3 regions of the Nitrosospira lacus genome follow, and region 1 is predicted to be linked to each of the others. Evidence: riboswitches for the same ligand, from Rfam matches in the RefSeq annotation. Region 1 holds a riboswitch; each other region holds the start of a gene.
What was found. Region 1 has a riboswitch for cyclic di-GMP ahead of EBAPG3_RS03500 (PEP-CTERM sorting domain-containing protein). Riboswitches for the same ligand answer to the same signal wherever they lie in the genome.
Positions count from the first base shown of each region.

Region 2: another riboswitch for cyclic di-GMP. It lies ahead of EBAPG3_RS07310 (S8 family serine peptidase); the one in region 1 lies ahead of EBAPG3_RS03500 (PEP-CTERM sorting domain-containing protein).
Region 3: another riboswitch for cyclic di-GMP. It lies ahead of EBAPG3_RS15385 (PEP-CTERM sorting domain-containing protein); the one in region 1 lies ahead of EBAPG3_RS03500 (PEP-CTERM sorting domain-containing protein).

Region 1 covers NZ_CP021106.3:770,130-773,404, reverse strand. Annotated here, with positions in the region: gene EBAPG3_RS03505 (hypothetical protein) at 1-602, opposite strand, end outside; gene EBAPG3_RS03500 (PEP-CTERM sorting domain-containing protein) at 698-1,573, opposite strand; cyclic di-GMP riboswitch class I at 1,669-1,750, opposite strand; gene epsA (XrtB/PEP-CTERM-associated transcriptional regulator EpsA) at 2,019-2,789, opposite strand; gene EBAPG3_RS03490 (type II secretion system protein) at 3,214-3,275, opposite strand, start outside.
Region 2 covers NZ_CP021106.3:1,633,557-1,636,831, reverse strand. Annotated here, with positions in the region: gene EBAPG3_RS07310 (S8 family serine peptidase) at 1-1,458, opposite strand, end outside; cyclic di-GMP riboswitch class I at 1,603-1,689, opposite strand; gene EBAPG3_RS07305 (PEP-CTERM sorting domain-containing protein) at 2,028-2,687, opposite strand.
Region 3 covers NZ_CP021106.3:1,106,714-1,109,988, reverse strand. Annotated here, with positions in the region: gene EBAPG3_RS04885 (M48 family metallopeptidase) at 1-449, shown strand, start outside; gene EBAPG3_RS15385 (PEP-CTERM sorting domain-containing protein) at 642-1,319, opposite strand; cyclic di-GMP riboswitch class I at 1,375-1,483, opposite strand; gene lptM (LPS translocon maturation chaperone LptM) at 1,738-1,872, shown strand; gene lysA (diaminopimelate decarboxylase) at 1,869-3,122, shown strand; gene mgtE (magnesium transporter) at 3,147-3,275, opposite strand, start outside.

The sequences.
Region 1 (3,275 bases):
CCGGGAAGGGCCGAGGCATCGCCTTTGAGAGTGGTTGTGAAGGTCTTGGTAACCGTGTCGCTACAGCTGTTGTAGCGCCCGATGGGATAGGACACGCCGTTCAGGACGACGTTGGTGCTGCCGGCGGCGCCTGCGGCGCATTTACCGGCACCACCCAGCAACGCCAGGTTATTGATGCGCTTGATATTGCCCGGTAGATAACCGTTGGGATTGGGCTCGCCCGCCATGCTCAGATGCGGGGCGTAGGCGTTGAAGGAACCGCCTTCAACCGTATGGTACACCACCACTTTCTTGCCTGCCAGCGAACCGGCGGCGGCACTCATGGTGCAGGCGTAGGCGACCCGGTCGCCGCTGCTTTTGCCGGGCTCGGTGCCGGTGCTTTCCAGGTACATGTGGGCGTCATTGGCGCCGCCGTTGCCGGCCAAGCCATTGCACAGCGACATCACGCTGCGGAACACGGCATTGCTGGGGGCGGACGCACCGGACAACCACACGTAGGTGGTGGGACCGGCGGCAACCTGTGCAGGGGTGAGAGCGAACGCAGCCGGGGCCGTACCCAGCGCGGCCACGGCCAGCGCGATTTTACTCAGTTTCATTTTCATCTCGATATCCTTTTAACTGGTTGATAGCGTATTCATTCCTGCCCCACCTCCCCAAAGGGAGGCGGAAGCGGGTCGAAGAAGCGAGTGGGGGTGGTTCAGACCCCTGTCCGGCGGCGGACCATCGCGCCGAGCATGCCGAGCCCGGCCAGCAGCATGGCCCAGGTATCGGCTTCCGGCACCGGGCTGGTGATGTTGAGGACACCGGCTTCGTTCAATGTAACCTTGGTGAACTCGCCCGCGCCGATAACGCCGTCGTGATTCAGGTCAACACCAAAAGGTGTCTTGGTGGCCTGGGCGAGATTGGAAGTGGAGGAAGTCGTCAGGAACCAGAAGTTCTGCTCCGTACCCAGTACCTGGGTGGTGTCGACCGTGGTCTTCGCCAACCAGTTGTCACCTTGGGTCAAACCGCCAATTGCGCCGAAGAAGGTATTGGGGGCATCTGTCGGCGTGGCAACACTGGCGCCGTTGGCGTCGGTGGCATGGGTGCCGCGGCTGTTGTTGGCGGTGAGATACTGATCCATGCCGTTAAATCCTTTCACGTTCGTATTCCCTTGGCTCGGCCAGGCATCCACGCTGCCCGTGGTCAGATAGCGCGAACCGCCGGCGAGATTCCGGTCGGTGTCGTCCAGAGCGATCACATTGAATTCGATTTTGCCCGTATTGGCCGCACCGACAAAACTCAACAGTTGATTCCAGGAGGCGCCGTAGGCACCGGAGTTAAGGTTCCACGTTCCGGTGAGGCCGGTCAGGCTGCTGTTCGCGGCGAGCGCATCGTTCATTTTTAAGCCCAGATCGAACAGGGCCGAGATGTCATCCCCACCGGAGGTAGCGGAATCGCCCCCGTAGTAGCGTACGTTGAGCAGGAGTTCGCCGTTGCCGGTCGGGCCGCCGTCGATGGCGGCAAAAGCCGGCGCCGAGGCTGCCATGATGGCGGCGACCGCGAGTGCCTTAAGCTTGAAGTTCATTTTCATTACTGATACTCCTAAAAGGTTAAATGAGTTGCGCCTGATATCCGATTTTCAACCGGCTGACCCATGCGGCTCGTGGCCCACCTGATCAGCCATCCTGGAGCAACCCGGCTACCTCCGCTCACGCTTAGGCCCGCAGCTTTCCGTCCCCGCTTCGCAACGGGTTTGGCTTTGTTCCCCTCCGGCGTGAAGCGCTTGCACTTCCTGCCGGACGCTTGCCACTATATGCAGTGACGGTTAAGTGCTCATGAAACTCAACCGTGATTTTTGTAGTACTTCCTATCTATTCCTTCTGAACCGTAACGACACCTGATCAATAGCAGGTTCAACCCTGTTTCTGCCGCCCTTTCAGGTTAAAGACCTTATGTGACGGCAAATCGATAATTCGGAAAATTTTTCATAAGTCGTTCGGACTACAACACAACAGCTCCCGAACTCCAAATGATCACTAGAGCGTGATCTTCAATGCCATCGCCTTGGCCACCGCATGCGCCCGGTTGTTGACATTCAATTTGCGCAGTATTTTTTGAATATGGTTTTTAACGGTAAGCGGGCTGATTTTAAGCAGGCTCCCAATTTCAAGATTGCTCTTGCCCATCTGTACGTAGCGCAGAACTTCCGTCTCCCGGTCCGTGATGAGCTTTCTGCTTTTTTCCACCATGGTCCCAGGCCGGTGATGACGCTCGTGGAATAGCATTCGCACCAGTGCCATATGCATATGAGGTGTGAGCAGTTCGAGAAAGTATGCGTGGCGCTCGGTCAACGCACCGGAAATCTGCGTGAAGGCAAACAGGCTGCTCGTCCGGCCATTGGCATCGAACATTCCATGCGCCGCGACGCGCTCCAGGTTGCCGCGCTTGAGATCATTCGCGAAATGCTTGTAGGTAATGCCATTGAGATTATTCGGACAAACCAGAAATGGCCGGTTCCGGCCCGCGCTCCATGCCGACATCACGCGGAAGACGATGCCGCCATCCGGCCGGCAAAGCTCGGAAAACATGATTTCGCCTATTTCGGTGCGGCTGAATTTTTCGATGCTGATCGACTGGCCGGACCCCTCATCGAACACGCATATGAGCATGCCATGCGGCAAAAGGCCTTGTAACTCGCCTTGAGACCAGAGGAAGAATTGATGACGCCGGAAGATGGAGGTCGATGAGTCGATGATCCGGAACAGATACTCCATTTCTCGTTCCGTGAGAGTAATGGTTCCCCCCATGATGCCTCTTATGCCTTGATTTTATTTGTGTCGCATACCCGGCCACACCATCGGTAAAGTTGTATTTTGCTCAACTTCGGGAGCTCGGCTATTTTCAGCGCTTTGGATGACAAAATAATTAAGCTCATGTGTCAAATTCGTGAATATGATAGGAGCACAAAGGATCATATCGAATGCACATGGACGCCCATGGCGGCGTGGCGCGGATGGAGATTCAAGAAGATTGGTAAGCCTGAATCCCGCAATTGGACAGAGTGGATTGTGCGGTTTTTGGGACTCGGGCCGAGGCGCGGCAACACGGGATGGTGCGGCTCCGCATCGAAGTGCGGGCCCCCCATAGAGATCACCTCAGTGCAGCCCGATTCCCGACCGCTTCATGCCTGGAATGCCCGACGAATGGTTCCTCGAACCCGGTCGAGTGCGTTCAGTAGGCGGGTGGCGCGGAAGCCGAGCCCGCCGCAGTGGATGGATCAGGTAAGGCAGGAA
Region 2 (3,275 bases), 860 kb from region 1:
GGTGAATCCGAATGGCGCAGAAGTGTCGATGGCCACCGTGGTGCTGTTCACCCGCAGTTCTACATGGGTGACGCCGGTATTATCGGTCGCGGTCACATTCACGGGAACCAGCCCCGTCACCGTTGCGCCGCCCAGAGGCGCGGAGATGGAAACCACCGGAGGCTGAGTGTCCGCTACAGGAACAGCGGCAACGGCAGCCTTTACCGCTGCTCCCGCATTAACCCTCCCATAGCCATAATAGGGGTCACGTCCGGCAGCACCCAAATCAACGGCGGTTGAGAACAACAGACTTTCGATCTTGGTGTTCTGCAACGTAGGGGCGGCAGACATCATGAGCGCCACGACACCGGCGGTAACCGGGCTGGAAAACGAGGTACCGGATACCGCCCCATAGCCCCCACCCCGGGTTGTAGTCCAGATACCGGCTCCTGGTGCGGACACAGCAACAAAATTGCCATAGCTCGACCAGCTGGCCTTGGCGTCATTGCTGTCGGTGGCAGATACCGCGATCAGTGTGGTGGTGGGCGCATAAGTTTCATTGATACCGCTGTTACCCGCACCCACTACCACCAGCCCGCCCTTGTTCTTCATGTATTGCGCCGCATTCTGGATCGTCGAGCTGCCCGCTATCAGGGCGAAGCTCATATTGACAACACGCGCCCCACGGTCGGCCGCCCATGTCGTCCCCTGCGCCAGCATGCTTACATATCCAGCACCGCTGGTATTGGTGACGCGGATGGGCATGATTTTCGATTGACCGGAAACGGATGCGACACCCACCCCGTTATTGCCTGCCGCTGCCGCCGCGCCGGCTACCTTGGTGCCGTGGCCATATACGTCCGATGTATTGGAGTTATTGTCATAAAAATTCCATCCCGGCACCATGCGCGCGGCGAGATCGGGATGCGCGCTGTCGACCCCCGAGTCCAGGATAGCAATGGTTACTCCGGCGCCCTGGGCACCATCCCACGCGGATGCTGCGCCAATTTTAGGTAAGTGCCACGCACTGCCATAATAGGGATCATTCGGCACGAAATCGGGGGTTACAAGGTAGTCGGGCTCCGCAAACTTGAGGTGCGGGTGATGGGCGAGCCGCGCGGCAATGGCTTTTTCCGAGGCATTACCCGGCAAATCCACGATGTACAAGTCGCTCTGCCCGATCTTCCTGCCCTTGCCGCCATGGGCACCAAGTATCTTTGCCAGCTCCTTTTCGGGCAGCCCGGCACGGGGCACCACCAGGATCCGTCCTTTTGCCCATGTCTCGGAACCAGCGCCCGGTCCCTTGACTTCCGGGGGTGCGGCGTCGGAAATGGTTGGATGGAATCCCATGCAGGCCGCCAATATAACCGCGACCAAACCGAACCGGGCGCGTGTAACAGGTTTCAAGCCACTTGATGGAAATACACAGGTAGCCAGCCCTGAAATGCCGGAAGGTGATGCCTGATTGCTGATGCTCATTTGAAGTTCCTCCTCGTGGTGTGGAGGCGGAACTACCGGAATAGGCCTGGATTGAAAAATGCTCTAGCGCCGGACAATAAAGTCCATCCGAGCATCTTGCTTGATTCCCGTCAATCTATGACATTGATCAGGGAAGCGGCGTTATCTGGCAGTCCTGCCGTCCTGGGGCCTTTGCCCGGTAGACCGATGACTTTGCGTCCCCCGTTTTCACGGGGTTTGCCCTTTGCAGATCTAAAAATGTTGCGTCATCATTGCATGGATGACGCGCGCCGCCTATTGGACTGAAGTACAACTCGCCGAAGAGTGAAAATGGATAGGAAAAACCGGACCGGCAATCCCTTGCTGATGAATACGCCTTAAACCTGTACAAAATCCTGCGTGGATTTACATTTCCGTACGTACATTCCGGGACATCCGCCATTCCATGCAGAAAAATGCAAACACAACCATGATGATTGCTTGCATGCTTGGGAACGACGCGCATAGGCGCCTATTTAATGCACTTCCATGGTCGTACCAAATAACAAACCCGCCGAAGCGGGTCTGTTGTCAGGCCTGTATTAAGCAGATCAGGCTAGTTGCTTTTTGTGTCTGCGTGATATGCCGATACCCAATAGACCCAGGCCAAGAAGCGCCAGTGTTGCGGGTTCCGGTATTTCAATAGGGGGTACTGTACGATCGGTAGGACCAAGGCGGACTTGCTCCAAGTCGCTGATACCCGTCATTCCGGAGGCACTGTCGATGATTACTCTTACGATCACCTGATTATCCAGGGAAAAGCCGGTGAAGAAGTTCTGTCCCGACCCATCCAAGGCTTGGTTCAGGAAGCTGAAAGTCGCACCGAACTGATCGATCAGGAAAATATTCGCAGATCCATTCGCTCCGGCATCGATATTGAACTGCACTTTCGCAAAGCCGAGAAGCGGATCGTCCAGCCCCCACTCGATATGATTAAAGGAACCATCGGCGGCCTCAATACGCGCCTGCCCGCCTCCAGGAACTATAATATTTTCGTTACTGGTAAAGTTGACGAGTTGATGGGTCTGATTAAGCTCGCCGACTACGAGAGTATCGAGAACCCCGGGTTGCGTAAGCAGCACATTCTGGACATCTCCTGAACCCCCGATCAATCCTGTGCCTAGCTGAAGCGTTGCGGATGCGCTACCTGAGTAAAATGCACCCAGCAAAGCAATTGTGGCACTCGCTTTAAAAACTTTTTTTATGTTCATGATTCATTCTCCAAGTATTAAGTGACCCGATTAATAACAAAGCAAATGTCGTGCCAGATAGAGAATGATTATAATATATTGATTATTATAGTTAATATATAACCTTATTAAAAATATGTAAATTTTTCCGTCAGTTATTTGCTCAAGGGCCAGGAATCACTCGCTCTGAACGACGAAAAAGTTAATCTTCTATGGATATCGGTGGGAGCCGCCTCCAAGGCGGCTGTCGGCTATTTAGGGCCTGTTAACACTTATTTCGCACCCGCGACGGCGACGGATTTCTCCAGCACGAGGCATGAGCCGCGCGGCGGAGGAGACCTCCGTAAGCGGCGAGTAACGAAGGGCTGGATGAAATCCGTCCCGTCCCTTCGGGGTGCGCACAAAAAACGCGGGTGCGAAATAAGTGTTAACAGGCCCTAATAATAAGATGCCTTATGCGTCGCCAACATGCATTTAAATTCAAGAATCGGTGACATCCGGAGGAAGGAGGCCTCAATAAGGCAATGTAAGAAATTCCGACAAAATCAGCCGGCTCCGGATATTGATACAACTCGGCGCATTCACCGGGAGCTCGATTCATTTAAATGG
Region 3 (3,275 bases), 340 kb from region 1:
CCTGGCAGTTGGCGGCGAGAGCTGCCGGGGTCACGCAAATGACTCGGGCAACGATGAAGACAGGAACTGAAGACAGGCAGATGCAATTGCCGCTGCTTTCCGTCCTAACCCCACGGCAAATCGAAAAAATCGTAATGGACTGGTATTGCAACAAAGCAATCGCATGCTTCAGCGAACGAATCGCGCTGTATGCGGATAAGCTCGGCGTTGCGCTGCCGCAGTTGCGGCTATCGCGCGCCAGAACCCAGTGGGGCAGTTGCAACACACATGGCATTGTCCATCTCAACTGGCGGTTGATTCAAATGCCACTTCATCTGGTGGACTATGTCGTGGCGCATGAATTGTCGCACCTCATCGAGATGAATCACTCGCCGGCTTTCTGGCAAACGGTGGGACGCGTCTATCCGGATTATGTGGCAGCGAGGAAGGAGTTGAAGAGGCTTGGATGATAGCAACGTCCGATAGTTGCCCATCCTGTACAGGTATGATTCATAGATACCGTTTCGATAAAAAAAGGGCGATGGACAACGAGGCTAAGAAACTGCTTCGTTAGGTCTAACTGCTCAAGGAATTTGGCGACGCGGACTTCCAGGCACTGAAAAACACAGAGGGGCGTCCCCCTCCGTGTCTCAGGACCGGCCCTATTCAAGGGGTTTACGGCGGCGCGCCAGAAAGCCCATCAGACTCAAGCCAGCCATGAACATGGCATAGGTTTCAGGTTCAGGAATAGGAGAAGATAGGTTGATAAAACTCTCATTGCCGCCACCACTCGCAAACCGTTGCAGATGCAAACCGATGCGCAAGTCGCCGGTTCCGCCATTGTTCGGGAGTGCGAGCGCGTTGATAACGCTGCTGTATGTCTGAGCGCCAGTCAGGTCGAAATCGATGGCGAGCCATTCACCCTGGCTAACACCGTTCCCCGAGACAGGTGCATTGGAATCCGCCAGAAAGCCGGCGGTTGTCACAAAAGCGGGGCTGACTAAATTGCCGCCGGGAAGATTGGGCGGACTGGCCCCTTGCGAGAAATTCACTCCCGATGAAGACGTAATGGATGCAATCCCGAGAAGCGTACCGTCGTCAAAGTAGACATCGGTCAGGGAAGAAGTGGAAGTGTTGGTAAAATTGAATCTCACCTGATGGCTGCCAAGATCTATCACCTCAACCTTGAGGTTCGCTTCCCCATCCGCCTCGGCTCCCGCGTTGTTATGCGTGATATTTGCAAAACTATAAGAGGTTGATACCGCCGCGTATCCGAGCGGCTGATAAACCGATATCGCGAGGGCAAACAGCAAGCCCGGCAATGGTCTTAGATAACTCATGAGCGACCCTCCCAAAAATTTGGTTTCAAAGATTTATGGTGTAAAACAATGGCATACTGGCACTCCGGCTATCTGCATGCGGACCGGTTTCTTCAGCAAGCGATGGTTTTGGCAGATCCTGGATTTTCCGGCCCCGTCTCGCAACGGGTGTGGCTTTACGGTACGTCAAAAGCTTAATGGAAGAGAATGACAGCAAATGCTTCGCCGGGATTTATATGCATGAGCTATTAGGCGCATGCCATGGAGGAAGACACCTATCAGTGCAAGATCGATAAAAGAATTGCAAGCCGCAATGACGCTGCCAATCGTCTGAATAAAATTCTCCGTTGATTGCTGGCTGACCTGGGGAGGCTCATTCAGAGATTCTTGACCTTTATGTTAGTATTTCATTTCATATCCATCATTCCGGTATCGCTCCATGCATAAATTCTGCACCGCTTCCCTGCTGCTCTTGCTGCTCAATGGCTGCGGCCTGAAGGGGCCTCTCTATCTTCCGCAAGAACAACCTGCGCAGTCATCGCAGCAATCCCCGGACGAAGTGAAAAAGAAGTGAGTGGTTTTCCTTCATTTGATTATCGCAATGGGAGGCTGTACGGTGAATCGGTTCAACTGGATCGCATTGCCCGCGAATTCGGCACGCCCTGCTATGTTTATTCACGCGCGGCGCTCGTTGCGGCTTACAGGGAATTCGACGCCGCATTCGGCGGACGCGACCATCTGGTGTGCTATGCAGTCAAGGCTAACTCCAATCTGGCTATTCTCAATTTACTCGCCCGTCTCGGCAGCGGCTTCGATATTGTCTCCGGGGGAGAACTCCAGCGAGTGCTGAAAGCGGGCGGTGATCCGCAAAAAGTGGTGTTTTCGGGAGTGGGCAAGCAACCGGATGAGATGCGGGCGGCGCTTGCTGCGGGAATATTCTGTTTCAACGTGGAATCGGAAGCGGAATTGGCCGTGCTGGACCGGGTGGCGGGTGAGTTGAATAAAATCGCGCCGGTGAGCCTGCGGGTCAATCCCGATGTGGACGCAAAGACGCACCCTTATATTTCCACTGGTCTCAAGGAAAACAAATTTGGTGTGCCCTTCGAAGAGGCGGAGAAGCTTTATGCCTCCGCACGCGAATTTGCCAACTTGCGCATCAGCGGACTGGATTGCCATATCGGCTCACAATTGACCAAACTGGGCCCCTTTGTCGAAGCTTGCGGGAAAATACTTGGCCTGTTGATTCGCCTTGAAACGCTGGGATTTACTATCGATCATCTGGATCTGGGCGGCGGTCTCGGCATTCGCTATTTGGGAGAAAATCCGCCCGCGGCGAAAGACTACGTCACGGCATTGTGTGCCGCGATCGGCCCACGTAACCAGCGCATCCTTATCGAACCTGGCCGCGCGCTGGTGGGCAACGCCGGTGTATTGCTTACGCGCGTCGAGTATCTCAAACATACCCCGCATCGGGATTTCGCCATCGTGGATGCCGCCATGAATGACCTGATGCGTCCGGCACTCTATGACGCCTACCATGAAATCCTGCCGGTTATTGCGAATGGCGGCGATGAGAAAATATATCAGATTGTCGGGCCCGTTTGTGAAACAGGCGATTTTTTGGGGCATGACCGGAAGCTGGCATTGTCTCAGGGCGACTTGCTAGCCATTATGTCCGCCGGAGCCTACGGCATGAGCATGAGCTCAAACTACAATACCCGCCCCCGTGCCGCTGAGGTCATGGTGGATGGTGACCACGTTCACCTTATTCGCCAACGCGAATCCCTGGAGCAACTGCTTGCCGGCGAGAAAATGCTTCCCTGAACGGAACTTACCCAGCAATTCCCCCTAAACAAGAAAAAGGGTTGCGAGCCCCAGGAAAATGAAAAAACCCCCGCTATCGGTAACGGCGGTAATCATCACGCTGGAACCCGCCGCCGGGTCGCGGCCAAGTTTATGCAGAGTCAACGGGATCAA